3 regions of the Staphylococcus argenteus genome follow, and region 2 is predicted to be linked to each of the others. Evidence: predicted binding sites of a transcription regulator. Region 2 holds the regulator's gene; each other region holds the start of a gene.
What was found. The regulator Rex, encoded in region 2, represses fermentation and respiration genes when NADH is low (regulators of the CRP and FNR family bind a similar motif). The targets are predictions, from matches to a motif close to TTGTGAAATATTTCACAA.
Positions count from the first base shown of each region.

Region 1: a site for Rex is predicted at 4,578-4,595, ahead of SAMSHR1132_RS11765 (nitrate/nitrite transporter). Genes of this name have one in related genera too.
Region 3: a site for Rex is predicted at 3,990-4,007, ahead of SAMSHR1132_RS11810 (nitrate reductase subunit alpha). Genes of this name have one in related genera too.

Region 1 is NC_016941.1:2,390,704-2,396,629, forward strand. It holds gene SAMSHR1132_RS11745 (cation:dicarboxylate symporter family transporter) at 1-1,116, opposite strand, end outside; gene SAMSHR1132_RS11750 (DUF3139 domain-containing protein) at 1,301-1,666, opposite strand; gene SAMSHR1132_RS11755 (MarR family winged helix-turn-helix transcriptional regulator) at 2,064-2,510, shown strand; gene SAMSHR1132_RS11760 (Hsp20 family protein) at 2,728-3,165, shown strand; gene SAMSHR1132_RS11765 (nitrate/nitrite transporter) at 3,255-4,427, opposite strand; gene SAMSHR1132_RS11770 (DUF2268 domain-containing protein) at 4,799-5,713, shown strand; gene SAMSHR1132_RS11775 (MerR family transcriptional regulator) at 5,692-5,926, shown strand, end outside.
Region 2 is NC_016941.1:2,035,029-2,040,954, forward strand. It holds gene SAMSHR1132_RS09920 (YeeE/YedE family protein) at 1-1,021, opposite strand, end outside; gene SAMSHR1132_RS09925 (redox-sensing transcriptional repressor Rex) at 1,320-1,955, opposite strand; gene SAMSHR1132_RS09930 (ABC-F family ATP-binding cassette domain-containing protein) at 2,209-4,137, shown strand; gene SAMSHR1132_RS09940 (MutS-related protein) at 4,499-5,926, shown strand, end outside.
Region 3 is NC_016941.1:2,404,163-2,410,088, reverse strand. It holds gene SAMSHR1132_RS11830 (sirohydrochlorin chelatase) at 1-36, shown strand, start outside; gene nirB (nitrite reductase large subunit NirB) at 100-2,505, shown strand; gene nirD (nitrite reductase small subunit NirD) at 2,509-2,823, shown strand; gene cobA (uroporphyrinogen-III C-methyltransferase) at 2,814-3,791, shown strand; gene SAMSHR1132_RS11810 (nitrate reductase subunit alpha) at 4,097-5,926, shown strand, end outside.

The sequences.
Region 1 (5,926 bases), 360 kb from region 2:
CAAGCCCATTGCACCTAATGTTGTAAGTAATACAACAATTGATGTACCTGGTACTGCTGCCATACCTTTAGATGTAATCATTAACGTTAACATCAAAACAATTTGTTCTGATAATGTTAAATGCATACCATACATTTGTGCAACGAATAATGCTGCGATTGATTGATACAACGCAGAACCATCTAAGTTAAATGTATAACCAATTGGTATAACGAAAGATGTAATGTCTTTAGGTGAACCGAAGTTTTCCATTTTCTTCATCATTACAGGTAATACAGCTTCTGAGCTTGATGTTGAAAAAGCTAATAGCAGTTCACTTTTTAAAATCTTAATAATGCTCATAATATTAATACGACACATCCATGCAACTATTCCAAGTACAACGAATACGAAGAATACCATTGCAAAGACAACTACTAATACTAATTTTAATAGTGGTAATAATGCTGATGCACCAAATGTAATAATTGTAGTACAGATGAATGCAAACACACCAAGTGGTGCTAATTTCAAAATTTTATTAATCATCCAGAACACAGCTTCTAATGATCCACTTAAGAACTCTTTAACTGGTTCTGCTTTTTTACCTACTGCAGCTAATCCTAATCCAAAGAAAACTGCGAAGAAGATAATCGGTAACAATTCACCTTTATTCAAAGCTTCAAAAAAGTTTGTTGGAATAATATGTACAATGGTATCAATAAAATGATTACCATATGTAGATTGTTCTGCTGCATGAGCAGTTGATTGATATTTAGAAATATCACCTTTAGGTAACTTATTTGGGTCTAATCCAGCACCTGGTTTAAACAGGTTACCGAAGATAATCCCTAAACCTATTGCGATTGTTGTAATAATTTCAAAGTAAAGTATTGTTTTCCAGCCATAACGCCCTACAGTTTTCGATTCCCCAACGTTCGAAATAGAAAGCGCTAGTGAGCAAAATACAACCGGTATAACGATCATTTTAATTAAATTTAAAAATACATCGCCAAATGGTTTAATGTAATTCGCTACATTCTCTTGTCCATATAATAAAAGTCCTACGACAACACCTAACACTAAAGCAATAACTACTTGCATAGGTAGGCTGATTTTTCTCTTGAATAGAGCCATAGTACAAACTCCCCTTCATCTGACATCACTCAATTATATCAGATAATTGATAATTATCTATAAAAATTTAAACTATTTAAACTTTATAGATGTCAAAATTGACAATTTTTCATATCAAAACTGTATAATACAAACAATTAAAACTCAACAAATTTTATCGTTAGTGCTATATAAATGTTCTATCTTACTTTGAAGGCTTGTAATTTTGATTAAAATATTTATGCTTTGCAGTTTTCAAACTTTTCTTTGTTTCAGTATCAAAGCCCTCAACAAATAGGCCTTTATAAGTACTAATCGGTTGAACTATATAAGTCACACCTGGTTCATCTTTAAAAGTAACTTCTTTATAGTAGAGACCTTTTTTAGCACTATACAGTGCTTTTTCTGATTTAATTTTATCTTTTAGATTTTTCTCTTCCAAATAACTGTCAATTAGTTGAATATTCTTATGACCTTGATATGTTTTCAGACCAAAGAAAAATGCAACAGCAACAATTAATGAAATAAATAATATGATGACAACTTTAAAAACATTGCTTTTCTTCTTCATTATACGACTCCTTTTTGATTATCTGTTCAGTATGAACGAATAAATTTATTTAATAAAGAGATTTTACCAGATTGTAACAATTTTTTTATTCACAATTTTAATGATAAAATTTGAATTTCAAATGCACATCTTTTATTAAATTTAATAACAAATCACATTTTACTATTAATTAAAATAATTGACTACTTTGAACGATTAAGATTGATATAATTGCATTCGTGGCAATTGTAAAAAACTTTCAATCCGCCCATTACCGATAAAAATACTAGGTTATAATTCAGAATTGTATTTTTTAACATTAAAATTCAATTTAAGACAATTCGATGATTGCGATGAAATCAGTACTTGACAACTATTACACTTCATAATATTGTTTATTTTAACAAGGAGTGATTGGATGTATGTAGAAAACAGTTATCTTAGTAAACAGCTATGTTTTTTATTTTACGTTTCTTCAAAAGAAATAATCAAAAAATATACAACATATCTGAAAGAGTATGATTTAACCTATACAGGTTACATTGTTTTAATGGCGATTGAAAATGATGAGAAACTTAACATCAAAAAATTAGGTGAACGTGTCTTCCTTGATTCTGGAACATTGACACCATTATTAAAGAAATTAGAAAAGAAAAATTATGTCGTTCGCACACGTGAAGAAAAAGACGAAAGAAATCTTCAAATTTCACTTACAGAACATGGTAAAGAAATTAAAGAGCCACTGACAGAAATTTCAATTAAAGTATTTAAAGAATTTAATATTTCAGGTCCTGAAGCATCTGATTTAATCCAAAATTTGCGTAATTTTGTTTCTAAAAATTTCGACAATTACGACAAAAAGTAATACCCCTTTTGCATAAGAAAAAGGGCAGAAATAGGAATAAATATCTTTATTCATTATCTTTTACATTGTTACGTGAATTTCGATGCTTATTTCGTTTGCCCTGATTCTTATTGCATTTTCCTTCCTATACATACCTATACCTATTGATCATTTATCCCCTTTTACTTTATCTTTTTATTTACTACTCATATAATGACTTTATACAACAAATATAATAATGGAAGTGATTATAATGAATTTCAATCAATTCGATAGTCAAAACATTTTTAATAATAATCCGAGTGACACATTTAAAGATTTAGGGAAACAAGTATTTAATTATTTTTCTTCACCCACGTTCCCCACAAATATATATGAAATAGATAATGTTTTTTATATAGAATCAGAACTATCCGGTGTCAATAAAGAAGATATCCAGATAGATTTTAATAATGATGTTTTAACGATACAAGCTGTTAAACATTTAAAACATCCAAATGAAAACTTAACTTTAGATGAACGAAAAGCTAATCAATTATATCGTCAATTCGATTTTGAAAATATCGATAAAAATAAAATCACTGCAAATTTTGAAAATGGTCTTTTAACAATGACATTGCCTAAAATTCAACCAAATCAAGATACGTCGTCATCAACAACAATTCCGATTTCTTAATTAAATACAACCAAGCCTTAATAACATGTCCCTACATAGGTACATGAAGATTAAGGCTTTTTAAATATCTTAATTTTAATAATGTTTTATTAACTCGTTTTTTTCAAAGCGCCATATTCTTTCTGATACAAATGTCGCATCGTTAATAATGCGATGACGCCAAAAAATGCTAGAAAAATAAACGCGAGGTGGCTTGAGCCAGTTAAATTAGCAACATATGTTATAACCAATGGTGGGAAGAATCCTCCTAGACCACCCATCATAGATACGATACCATTCGCCGAACCAGCTTCTTTTGAAAAGTATGATGGTACTAATTTAAAGATTAAACCATTACCGATTCCGGCACATACACTAATTGTTAAACAACCTACAGTAAATAATGCGATATGGTCCGAGATACCTAATATAACTGCACCTATAATCATCACTATAAAATCAATCATCAGTACTTTAACTGCATTAAATTTATCTCCAAGCATACCACCGACTGGTCTTAAAAATGTTGCCAGCGCAATGAATACACCTGAACGAATTCCTGCATCTACCTTATCAATACCAAAGTGGTTCACTAAATAGTTTGGTAAAAATATACCAAACGCTACAAAAGCACCAAACGTAATAAAATACCATAAACTTAAATAATATAGCTTATAGTTTTTAGATAGTGTTCTCATTTGAGCCATTAATGGCACTTTAACTTTACGTTCTTGTGCATCTCCAAAGATAAACATGATTAATGCGAACAACGCAATAATAATCAAATAGCTTCTAACTGTTGTTTGCCAACCGATGATGCCAGCTATCGGTGGTGCTAAAAAAGAGGATACCGCTGTCCCAATATTCCCCATACCATAAATACCATTTGCTAGGCCTACTTTTTCTTTAGGGAAATATTTAGGAACAGAAGTTACACCAACTGAGAAAATCGCGCCACCCACACCTAAAAAGAATCCTGATACCATCAACATACCCGGTGTTTGAGCTTGGCTTAAAAAGTAAATTGGGAATAATAATACAATAAAGCTAGTAAAGAATACCCATTTTGCGCCAATAATATTTGTTAAATAACCAAATGGCACACGAAGTACGGATCCCAAAATTACTGGTATGGCTAAAATCATCGAGATTTGTCCTTCTGTAACATTGACATCTTGTTTAATGAATGGCATTAACGGCGCTATAATACTCCACGCCATAAACCCAACAACTAAACTTAAAGTTTGTAATGTTAGTTGAAAGCCACCTTTTGTCTTATACATACGTTTCACCTTCATCAAAATAATATATTTTTAATAGATATCAATACTCTGTCTATACGGTTAGAGGTCAATGTTATTTAAAAATGCATTCACATGTATGAAAACATTATTCATAGACAAAGTATTGATTACACATTTATTTTATAATGATTGTGAAAAAATGAACATAAGGATATTCCCTTATTTAGATGGTGATTTCCCCTATACAATATTGCACATTATTCAAAAAAGACAATCTTTTATTATGATTAAAAAACGAAAATTTCCTATTAAATAACGGTCCCTTATTATCAAACATAAAATAGGTTATATTTTCTTCTTGAGTATCACGTTACGTCACCCTTTATGATGACTATATAAGGAGGGATACAATGTACAAAATCAACATTATTAGAAGCGATTATATATATAATCAATTGTTAAAAATACCATTAAATGAACGTGTATCATTTTTCACAAATGAAATTTTAGTACCGTTTAGAGGAAAGTTCGACACACAAAATATTCCAATTCAAAATGACAAGTCGCAATCATTTAGTGCAATTCAATTATTAGATGCATTCCAAAAATCACCTGAGCATATTAATGAGTCGGATAAATCCTCAATTCAATACTTTGACGATTTATTTTGGCACAACTGTGAACAATATTTAAAAAATGCTATAAATCATTTTGAAAAGTACGGTATTAAATCTAAAATATCCAATTATAACTTCACTGTTTTACTTGGAGATAGTAAAAAGCCAATGATGTCATTAAACGAAAATCGCTGCGGCGAAGGTGGCATCCCAGGTTATATTATGCTTTACTTAGTCCCAAGTCCAAGTACTTTATATTCGATAAAAGGCATTATTGCACATGAGACAAATCACAATATGCGATACCAATATGTTAAATGGGATGGAGGCAGTCTTCTTGAATTAATTATTTCGGAAGGTTTAGCTGAAAATTATGTAGAAGCATTATATGGTCAACATTACGTTGGTCCTTGGGTAACAAATATAGATTGGGACAGTGACAATATTAAAATCAAAGAAACTATTTATAATCATTTACACTTGAATCATATGTTTGATGCGATACCTTACCTGTTTGGCGACGAAATAAGTACAATTCAAGGTAGACAACCCGTTGGCTTACCGCACGCTGCAGGATATGCTTGTGGCTATTACTTAATAAAATATTTTTTAGAGAAGACTGGTATTCCGATTGAAAAGGCTACAATCATGCCGGCTAAAAAAATTATGAACGAGGTGACTGAATTTTGGCATACACATACACTATAAAAGACATCATGAAGATTACAGGTGTTACAAAAAGAACTTTACATTACTATGATGAAATTGGCTTATTATTACCAAAGAAAAATAATAAAAATTATCGTATTTATGAACAACAAGATTTAGAAAAGTTACAGAAAATTTTAGTGTTTAAATCTTTAGACTTAGATATTTCTAAAATAAAGCAATATATTTCATATGATAATAATGAACTTCGCA
Region 2 (5,926 bases):
GAACAAACATAAAATGACTGATTGTCCATACGCCAGCAATCATCGCTGCTAGTGCAATCCATCCTTGCCAAGTCATCATGGCAGTTTCAACTAGACCATTACCTATGGAACATCCCCCTGCTACTGAAGCACCGAAGCCCATACATATACCACCTATAGCGCTGTTACGAATCGTCAACTTATCAGGCAAACGCCATTTAAATTCTTTTGATCCTTTAGCTGCAATGTAAGAACCTAAAAATATCCCTAAAACTAATAGGACACCCCAGTCAATAAATTTTGTTTCGCCGGTAATTAAAAAATGGACTAAATTTGCTGATGGCGTTGTAATTCCAAGCCCTGCATTCCTACCAGTCGATGTACTCATTGGCCATGCTAATAAAGCAATAAGTCCTATTGCGATTGCAGCTATAAATGGATGATATCGCTTTTCGAAAAGATAATGTCTGATACCTCTATATCGCTGCTTCAATTTAGGAATTGCTACTTTTGATTTTTTATTATTAAGTGTTCTAACTACAAGTACAGTAGTTATGATAGATAATGCTGCTACTAACACCCAAAAAGGTATTCCAGTCGTTTGAGATATATCACTATTCACATTCGTTGATTGATTAATTTGATACATTACTGGTTTCAAAATTCCTGTCTTAGTTATCGCAGCAGTAATAGCATACAAAATTAAAGCAATCCAACTTCCTATCAAACCTTCACCGGCACGATACCATGTACCAGTTGCACACCCGCCTGCTAGCACAATTCCAATCCCAAAAATAAATGAGCCGATAATCGTTCCTAATATAGGAAAACTGTGTGTAGGAATTTGTAAAACGCCAGTTGCCGTCAAAATTAAAAGTCCGACACTTTGAATAGTAATAGCTATTAATAATGCGTAAAACATTTTATTATTCTTTTGCACGTACATATCACGAAAACCACCTGTTAAACAAAATCTTGTACGTTGCATAACAAATCCTAAAAGTCCCCCGACTAATAAACCACTAACAATCATCCAAACCATTATAATACCACCTATTTCCGATAAGTTTAGTATGTATTATAGGCGATGATTTCCTCATTTTCAACCTTATACACAATATTTTTGCTATACAATAGAATATTATCTATCTGTAACCAATAGTGATTGTGTTGATTGTTTAACAATAAATTTACATGATTATTTTCTTGTATTAAGACATAACAATACATTAATTTACCACTAAAATTTCAGATTCAATAAGAAAAAGCCTGAGACTTTGTCCCAGACTTTAAAAATAATTTAAGATATAACAAGGTTAATCTTTAAAGCTACATCACATTTATTCACTGTAATTTTTCATAAAGAATAGTAATGACTGTAATTCTATACCTAAGTCGATTTGATGTACTTGCACATCTGAAGGTGTATTTATTCTGCCAGGCGTAAAGTTTAATATCCCTTTTACACCAGCTTGAACAAGTTCATCTGCTATTTTTTGAGCTACTCTCTCTGGTGTCGTTAAGATCACAACATCGATTTCTTCTTTCTTCAATGTCGCTATTAATTCATTATTATCTTTTACAATAACATTCCCTATTTTTTGGCCAATAATATCTTCTTTAATATCAAATGCTTCAGTAATAGTCATATCGTCATGAATTGAAAAGTTATATGTGAGTAATGCTTTCCCTAGGTTCCCGACTCCGACAATTGCGATTTTTATCATATCACTTTCGCTAAGTTCAGATTTAAAGAAATCTAATAAACTATCTATATTATATCCGTACCCTTTTTTACCTAATTCGCCAAAATATGAAAAATCACGACGAATTGTTGCCGAGTCAATTTGTAACGCATCGCTAATCGCTTTTGAATTTACACGATCTATACCTTTAGATTTTAATGAACTCACAAATCTATAATATAACGGTAAACGTTTTAAAGTTGCTCGAGGAATTTTAACTTGGTCACTCATTCGCTATTTCCTCCTTCGTGTTTGAATGAATTATATCTATGTATTCAAACGAGTTAGAGCGTAGTTGTTAGATTATTAAAAAACAAATAATTGATTACAATGAATACTTAAATATTATACATTATTGAATTTTAAAAATAAATATCTTAGTTTCATGACGGCGTTTTATACTGTAAAATGGTTATTAATGTAATGATTACGATTGAAATCGTAAACTAAAACTAATTGACGAAATACGAAAGGTGAAGATCGAATGATACTTTTACAACTTAATCATATATCAAAATCGTTCGATGGTGAAGATATATTTACTGATGTTGATTTTGAAGTAAAAACAGGAGAACGTATAGGTATAGTAGGAAGAAATGGTGCCGGTAAATCAACATTAATGAAAATTATAGCTGGTGTAGAAAACTACGATTCAGGAAATATGTCCAAAATCAAAAACCTAAAGCTTGGCTATTTAACTCAACAAATGACACTCAACTCTAACGCAACGGTTTTTGAAGAAATGTCCAAACCATTTGAACATATTAAAAACATGGAAGCATTAATTAAAGAAGAAACCGATTGGTTAGCTAAACATGCAGATGATTATGATAGCGATTCATATAAAGCTCATATGTCACGATATGAATCTTTATCAAATCAATTTGAACAATTAGATGGGTATCAATACGAGAGTAAAATTAAAACTGTGTTGCATGGTTTAAATTTCACTGAAAACGATTTTAATAAACCCATAAATAACTTTAGTGGTGGTCAAAAAACACGCCTTTCATTAGCTCAAATGTTATTAAATGAACCTGATTTATTACTTTTAGATGAGCCTACTAACCATTTAGACTTAGAAACAACTAAGTGGCTTGAAGATTATTTACGTTATTTTAAAGGTGCAATCGTAATTATCAGTCACGATCGTTACTTTTTAGATAAAATTGTAACTCAAATTTATGATGTAGCCTTGGGTGACGTCAAACGCTATGTTGGTAACTATGATCAATTTATTAAGCAACGTGATTTATATTATGAAAAGCGGATGCAAGAATATGAAAATCAACAAGAAGAAATTAAACGTTTAGAAACATTTGTTGAGAAGAATATTACACGTGCCTCCACTAGTGGCATGGCAAAAAGTAGACGTAAAATTTTAGAAAAAATGGAACGTATTGATAAACCAATGTTAGATGCTAAAAGTGCGAATATACAATTCGGCTTTGACCGTAATACAGGCAACGATGTCATGCACATTAAACATTTAGAAATTGGTTACCAAACACCTATTACCCAACCTATTAACATTGAAGTTTCAAAAGGTGACCATATTGCTATTATCGGGCCTAACGGTATTGGAAAATCAACATTGATTAAAACAATCGCTAATGAACAACAAGCACTTGGTGGCAATATTACTTTTGGAGCAAATTTGCAAATTGGTTATTATGACCAAAAGCAAGCTGAATTTAAATCTAATAAATCCATTTTAGATTATGTATGGGATCAATATCCTTTAATGAATGAAAAAGATATACGTGCAGTACTTGGACGTTTCTTATTCGTACAAGATGATGTCAAAAAAATTATCAACGATTTATCGGGTGGCGAAAAAGCAAGATTACAGTTAGCACTTCTAATGTTACAACGTGACAACGTCCTCATTTTAGATGAGCCTACCAATCATCTTGATATCGATTCAAAAGAAATGTTAGAACAAGCACTTCAAAATTTTGAAGGAACAATATTATTTGTTTCTCACGATCGTTATTTTATAAATCAATTAGCCAATAAAGTATTTGATTTAACCAAAGATGGCGGCAAAATGTATCTTGGTGATTACCAATATTATATTGAAAAAATTGAAGAAGCAGCTGCATTAAATGCTCAGCAAAATGAACAATCTGTTTATAACGAATCACATGAAAAGTCGCCGGAGCATTCATCGTATCATAATCAAAAAGAACAAAGACGTGAACAGCGAAAACTAGAAAGACAAATTAATGATTGTGAAAACGAAATAGAATCTTTAGAAGCTGCTATCGCTTTGATTGATGAACAATTAACTCAACCAGATATTTATAGTAACCCACAAAAAGCAAATGAATTAGCTCTCGAAAAAGAAGAAAGCGAACAAAAATTAGAACAAGCCATGACGAATTGGGAAGAATTACAACAAAAATTATAAAAATAACCATAACTCTAACTATGAAAACTCATTAGTTAGAGTTATTTTTTAACAAATTTCAAATTTTTTTATTCACATTGAGAATGTTGATATAATAGCTATCCACAAAGTTATCCTAGTTATCCACAAGTAAATTAACACTAATACACAATTAATTTTTACTTTCCCCACTTAATATCCACAATAAAACCCATTATTCACATCAGTTGTCCACAAGTTATGAACACTTTGTTGATAAGTACGCATGTTCCCTATTGACATTCATTTTTTTAAATAACTTTGTTTATTAATCTCAAATATGAAATAATAATATTATTAAACTGGTTATTTATTATAATTCAAAAAATATAAGGAGTTACATATGAGCACAAATCAAACGTTTTTAATATTTGTTGTTGCGGTAATATTAATTGCTTCAATTGTAGGAATTATTGGACGATATATGAGTCGTCAAAAATTGTTTAAATCTATGGAAACATTATGGCAAACGATTTCACCACTAGAAACTTTTATAAGACCAAATTCACATTACGACTATGAATATCAACTTTATAAAGTTAACTACAAGCCCTATACATTGGTTGATGATAAAACCTGGTCAGATTTAAACATGTCTGCGATATTTCACCAGATGAACTATAACTTAACAGCTATTGGCGAAATGAAACTTTACAGTTGTTTGCGTGGTATGTTAACAATTACAAATAAATCATTACTCAATTTATTTAATGACAACGCAGAATTCAGACAGCATGTAACTTTTCATTTAGCTTTGTTAGGTAAATCAGTTTACCCAACTTTTCCTGATCAAATTACACCCGTAAAACGTCATACACTCTTAATGCTTTGTCCGTTTTTACCAATCATTACATTCGCAATTATTTTTATAAATGCGCAAGTCGGCATTTTGTTATTTTTATTAAGCTGTTTATTCAATATCATTTTATCTGCCATTTTAAAGCGTACGTACGAGGATGACTTAAAATCAATTTTTTATGCATCAAATGTTTTAAAACATGGCTATGCTATTTCAAAAGTTAAACATGCACCACAACCAGAGGTCAATTTTAAACATTTTAGAACGGCTCGTCATCTCACGAGTGTTTTAGCTGAAGTAAACGAAGAAGATATTGGTGCCATGGTAATTAAACTTGTTAAACTCATTTTCATGCTCGATTATCTTTTATTCCATACAATTCAAAAAAGCTACACAACACATATGAAAGAGCTGAAAAACTGTTTTGACTATATCGCAGAGCTAGATAACCACTATTCGTTAGCTATGTATCGAAGAACTTTAGATGTTTATACAGAACCGCGTATTGATGAAACTAAAAATAGTATTGAATTCACTGAATTAACGCATCCACTCATTTCAGATGCTATTGCCAATGATTTTTCATTATCACAAAATATATTGTTAACTGGGTCTAATGCATCGGGAAAATCTACATTTATGAAAGCTATTGCGATAAACCTTATACTTGCAAAAACGACTCATACTGTTACTGCAACCAAGTTTGTATATCAACCAGGTAATGTGTTCACATCTATGGCAAATGCCGATAGTGTATTATCTGGTGATAGTTACTTTATGGCAGAATTAAAGTCAATTAAGAGAATCGTCAATATTTCTGGAAATCAAAATATCTATTGCTTTATTGATGAAATTTTCAAAGGTACCAATACTACTGAACGAATTGCCGCTTCTGAATCAGTTTTATCATTTTTAAATCAAAAACCTAACTTTAAGGTCATTGCAGCTACACACGACATAGAGTTAGCCGAA
Region 3 (5,926 bases), 370 kb from region 2:
AGATTAGAAAACTTAATGACTACAATAAAAATGTAAAATCACAAACGAAACATTAATACCTTTTTGAAATAAATATTATGTAGTAAAGGGGCATATTTTATGACAAAGCAAAAATTAGTAATGATTGGTAACGGTATGGCGGGCATTCGAACAATCGAAGAAATATTAGAGCGTGCCAACGATTTATATGATATTACAATAATTGGTAAAGAACCTTATCCTAACTATAACCGCATCATGCTTTCAAATATTTTACAAAATAAAATGACTGTTGAAGAAACAATTATGAATCCTTATGAGTGGTATGAGGAACACGATATTAAGTTAATTACAAATGATCCCGTAGTTGAAGTAGATAGAGAGAATCAAAATGTAACGACTGCTAATGGCGTTGAAGTTGCATACGATAAGTTGATTTTTGCGACAGGATCTAAGGCATTTGTCATTCCTGTTCCAGGTTCAACATTACCAAGTGTTATTGGTTGGAGAACGATTGATGACACTGAAAAAATGATGGACATTGCTAAGACCAAAAAGAAAGCGATAGTTATTGGTGGGGGCTTATTAGGTTTAGAATGTGCGCGTGGTTTATTAGATCAAGGTATGGAAGTGACAGTGTTACATTTAGCTGAATGGTTAATGGAAATGCAGTTAGACCGTAAAGCTGGTAACATGCTTAAAGCTGATCTAGAAAAGCAAGGTATGAAGTTTGAAATGCAAGCGAACACAACTGAAATCTTAGGCGAAGATGATGTTGAAGGCGTTAAATTAGCAGATGGACGTGAAATTCCAGCAGACTTAGTTGTCATGGCGGTTGGTATCAGACCGTATACTGAAGTCGCAAAAGAATCAGGTTTAGAAGTTAATCGAGGTATTGTAGTCAATGATGTGATGCAAACAAGTGATAATAATATATATGCTGTCGGTGAATGTGCAGAACATAACGGTAAAGTTTATGGACTTGTTGCGCCATTATATGAACAAGGTAAAGTATTAGCAGACTATTTAACGGGTAACGAAACAAATGGATACAAAGGTTCCACAACATTTACATCATTGAAAGTGTCAGGATGTGACTTGTATAGCGCTGGTCAAATTGTTGAAAATGCTGAAATTAAAGGGATTGAAATATTTAATAGCATTGATAATAACTATAAGAAGATATTTTTAAAAGACGGTAATGTGGTAGGTGCAGTGTTATATGGTGACATTGATGATGGTTCGCGCTTCTATAACATGATGAAAAAAGGTGAATCCACTGAAGATTATACACTTGTATCATTGCTTACTAAAGGCGGAGAAGAGGCAACAACATCAATTGCAGATATGGCAGATGATGAAACGATTTGTGGCTGTAATGGTGTTGATAAAGGCACTATAGTAAATGCGATTACAGAAAATGGCTTTACAACAGTTGAAGAAGTAACGGCTAAAACAAAAGCGGGTAATTCATGTGGTAAATGTAAACCGCAAATTGCTCAAATTTTGGAGCATACCTTAGGTGATGACTTTGTTGCTGCAAAACCTGCTGGTATATGTGGTTGTACAGATTTGACACGCGATCAAATTGTAACGCAAATACGAGCGAAAGGTTTAAAAACATCTAAAGAAGTTCGACATGTTTTAAACTTTAAAAATAAAGGTGGCTGTCCAAAATGTCGACCAGCGATTAACTATTATTTAAATATGGTTTATCCACATGATCATGAAGATGAAAGAGAATCAAGATTTGCTAACGAACGTTACCATGCGAATATTCAAAATGATGGTACATTTTCTGTTATTCCTCAAATGCGTGGAGGTGTTACAGATGCAGATCAACTAATTCGTCTAGGAGAAGTGGCTAAGAAATATCATGTACCACTGGTTAAAGTGACAGGTTCACAACGTGTTGGTTTATATGGAGTTAAAAAAGAAGAATTACCAAATATATGGGAAGACCTAGGTATGCGCTCGGCATCAGCATATGGTAAGAAAACACGCTCAGTTAAAAGCTGTGTTGGTAAAGAATTTTGTCGATTCGGTACGCAATACACGACGCGACTTGGCATTCGTTTAGAAAAAACATTTGAATACATCGATACGCCTCATAAATTTAAAATGGGTGTATCAGGTTGCCCAAGAAGTTGTGTTGAATCAGGTGTTAAAGATTTTGGTATTATCTCAGTTGAAAATGGATTCCAAATCTACATCGGTGGTAATGGTGGTACAGAAGTTGAAAAGGGAGAATTTTTAACAACTGTAGAAACAGAAGATGAAGTAATTAAATTATGTGGTGCTTTGATGCAATATTATCGTGAAACAGGTATATATGCTGAAAGAACGGCGCCGTGGTTAAGAAGACTTGGATTTGAAAATGTCAAAGAAGTGTTACTTAACCCAGAAAGACAAAATGAACTATTCGAACGCATAATGGATGCTAAAAAAGCAGTCGAAGCTGAACCTTGGGAAGCAATAACTAGCAATGCGCAAGCACGTAAAATTTTTGAAGTGGAGAAGGTGTAATACATGGAAATAAAAGAAAAAATTAAAGTGACAACTATAGATGAATTAACACCCCTAATCGGAAAAAAGGTTATTGTTAAAGGCAAAGAGGTAGGATTGTTTTTAACAGAAAGTGGTAAAATTCATGCGATTCACAATATCTGTCCACATAAACAAGGGCCATTATCTGAAGGAACAGTGAGTGGTGAATATGTATTTTGCCCACTCCACGATCAAAAAATTGATTTAAATACAGGTATCGTTCAAGAACCTGATGAAGGTTGTGTAGATGTTTATGAGGTAGAAGTTACAGACGGGAACGTATATATATGTCTGTAGATGATTATGGCAAGGTTTACTTGATAGGGGCGGGCCCAGGTAATCCGAATTATTTAACTAAAAAAGCTGAGCGATTAATACGTGAAGCGGATGTCATACTATATGATCGATTAGTGAATCCGTTAATTTTACAATATGCGAAGTCGACTACTGAAATTATCGATGTTGGTAAAAAGCCTTATGCAAAACACATTCAACAAGAAAAAATAAATGAATGTATCGTGGAAGCAGCACGTCGATATAATAAGGTTGTTAGGCTTAAAGGCGGCGATCCAGCGATATTTGGTCGTGTGCAAGAAGAAGTCGATACACTAAATGAACATCATATTGCGTTTGAAATTGTACCAGGAGTGACATCTGCAAGCGCAGCTGTTGCTACGATGCAGACAGGTTTAACAATGCGTACAGTTGCTAAAAGTGTGACATTTTCGACAGGTCACTTTAAAGATTCAGAAGAAAATGAAGTTGATGTCAATTCCTTAGTGAGTGGTGGCACGTTAGCAATTTATATGGGAGTAAAACGTTTAGGGAAAATTATCACACAGATACAACAATACACAGATATTGATTATCCGATAGCGATTGTCTTTCAAGCATCGTGTTTTAATGAGTTTGTTGTTAAAGGGCGTTTAAGTAATATCATTTCAAAACTGCAACACTATTCAATTGAGGCGAAACCGGGTATATGTATTATTGGTGAAGTTGTTGGTTATACTGAAAAGAATCACAAATCATTAGATCCTACGAAACAATTTTATGTTGTAAGTGGTTCTAAGCATGACGCCCTTATGCTCTGTGAACATTTATATGACGAAGGTTATGGCTGTATGCTAAATCCAAATGATACATCGAATGGCACATATCATCCGTCGCAATATAGTTATTATGATACGTTTATTAAGCAACAAGAAAATGTGACATATATTTCAACCGAGTGTGCAGATACTAATACAGTACTATGTCATTAATTTATTAAAAAATGTATAAGTAAGGTTTCAACCGAGTGAATATATTCGTGTTGAAGCCTTATTTGTCGTTGTACCAAATTTCAAAGATTTAGGTTGGCAATAAGTATGACCATACATGATTGTATAGTATTTCAATAAAATCCTGTTATTGATAGGGAAATTCCTATAGTTATTAGGTAATTCCCTAATATTTTATGTTTGTGAAAAAATGTACAATCTAATTAAAGCAATAGTCTTGGGCATTTTAAAGTATTAAAAAACACGACATCTACACATCGTATTTTTATACGTAGGAGGATATAAATATGGGAAAATTTGGATTGAATTTCTTTAAACCAACAGAAAAATTTAATGGAAATTGGTCGATCCTTGAAAGTAAAAGTAGAGAATGGGAAAAAATGTACAGAGAACGTTGGAGCCATGATAAAGAAGTAAGAACAACGCATGGTGTTAACTGTACAGGGTCATGTTCTTGGAAAGTGTTTGTGAAAAATGGTGTTATTACCTGGGAAAACCAACAAACTGACTATCCAAGTTGTGGACCGGATATGCCTGAATATGAACCGAGAGGATGTCCTCGAGGTGCGTCATTCTCTTGGTATGAATACAGTCCACTTCGAATCAAATATCCATATATTCGTGGAAAACTTTGGGATTTATGGACTGAAGCATTAGAAGAAAACAATGGTAATCGCGTTGCTGCATGGGCGTCTATTGTTGAAAATGAAGACAAAGCCAAACAGTATAAGCAAGCCCGAGGTATGGGAGGGCATGTGCGTTCCAATTGGAAAGATGTTACAGATATAATCGCGGCACAATTACTGTATACAATAAAAAAATATGGTCCTGACAGAATCGCTGGATTCACACCAATCCCAGCGATGTCTATGATTAGCTATGCGGCTGGTGCTCGATTTATCAACTTACTTGGGGGAGAAATGCTTAGTTTTTATGACTGGTATGCAGATTTACCTCCGGCATCTCCACAAATTTGGGGAGAGCAAACAGATGTGCCTGAATCAAGTGACTGGTATAACGCCTCATACATAATTATGTGGGGATCTAATGTACCACTAACACGTACGCCAGACGCACATTTTATGACAGAAGTTCGCTATAAAGGTACAAAAGTTATTTCAGTAGCACCTGATTATGCAGAAAATGTGAAGTTTGCTGATAACTGGTTAGCACCGAATCCTGGTTCAGATGCTGCAATTGCACAAGCAATGACACACGTTATTTTACAAGAACATTATGTTAACCAACCTAATGAACGCTTTATAAATTACGCCAAACAATATACAGACATGCCATTTATCATTATGTTAGATGAAGATGAAAATGGATATAAAGCGGGTCGATTTTTAAGAGCGAGTGACTTAGGTCAAACAACAGAACAAGGTGAATGGAAACCAGTTATTCATGATGCAATCAGCGATAGTTTAGTCGTACCTAATGGCACAATGGGTCAACGTTGGGAAGAAGGTAAGAAGTGGAACTTAAAACTAGAAACAGAAGATGGTTCTAAAATTAACCCTACGTTATCAATGACAGAAGGTGGATACGAATTAGAAACGATTCAATTTCCTTACTTTGATAGTGATGGAGATGGCATATTTGAACGTCCAATCCCAACAAGACAAGTTACTTTAGCAAATGGTGACAAAGTTCGAATTGCTACAATTTTTGACTTAATGGCGAGTCAATATGGTGTTCGACGTTTTAATCATGAATTAGAATCAAAAGGTTATGACGATGCAGAGTCAAAATATACACCTTCTTGGCAAGAAGCAATTTCAGGTGTTAAACAAAGCGTTGTCATTCAAGTAGCTAAAGAATTTGCGCAAAACGCCATCGATACTGAAGGACGTTCAATGATTATCATGGGTGCAGGTATTAACCATTGGTTTAACTCAGATACTATTTATCGTTCGATTTTAAACTTAGTTATGTTATGTGGCTGTCAAGGTGTGAATGGTGGCGGTTGGGCTCACTATGTGGGACAAGAAAAATGTCGTCCAATAGAAGGCTGGAGTACTGTCGCTTTTGCGAAAGACTGGCAAGGACCACCACGTTTACAAAATGGAACAAGTTGGTTCTACTTTGCGACAGACCAATGGAAATATGAAGAGTCT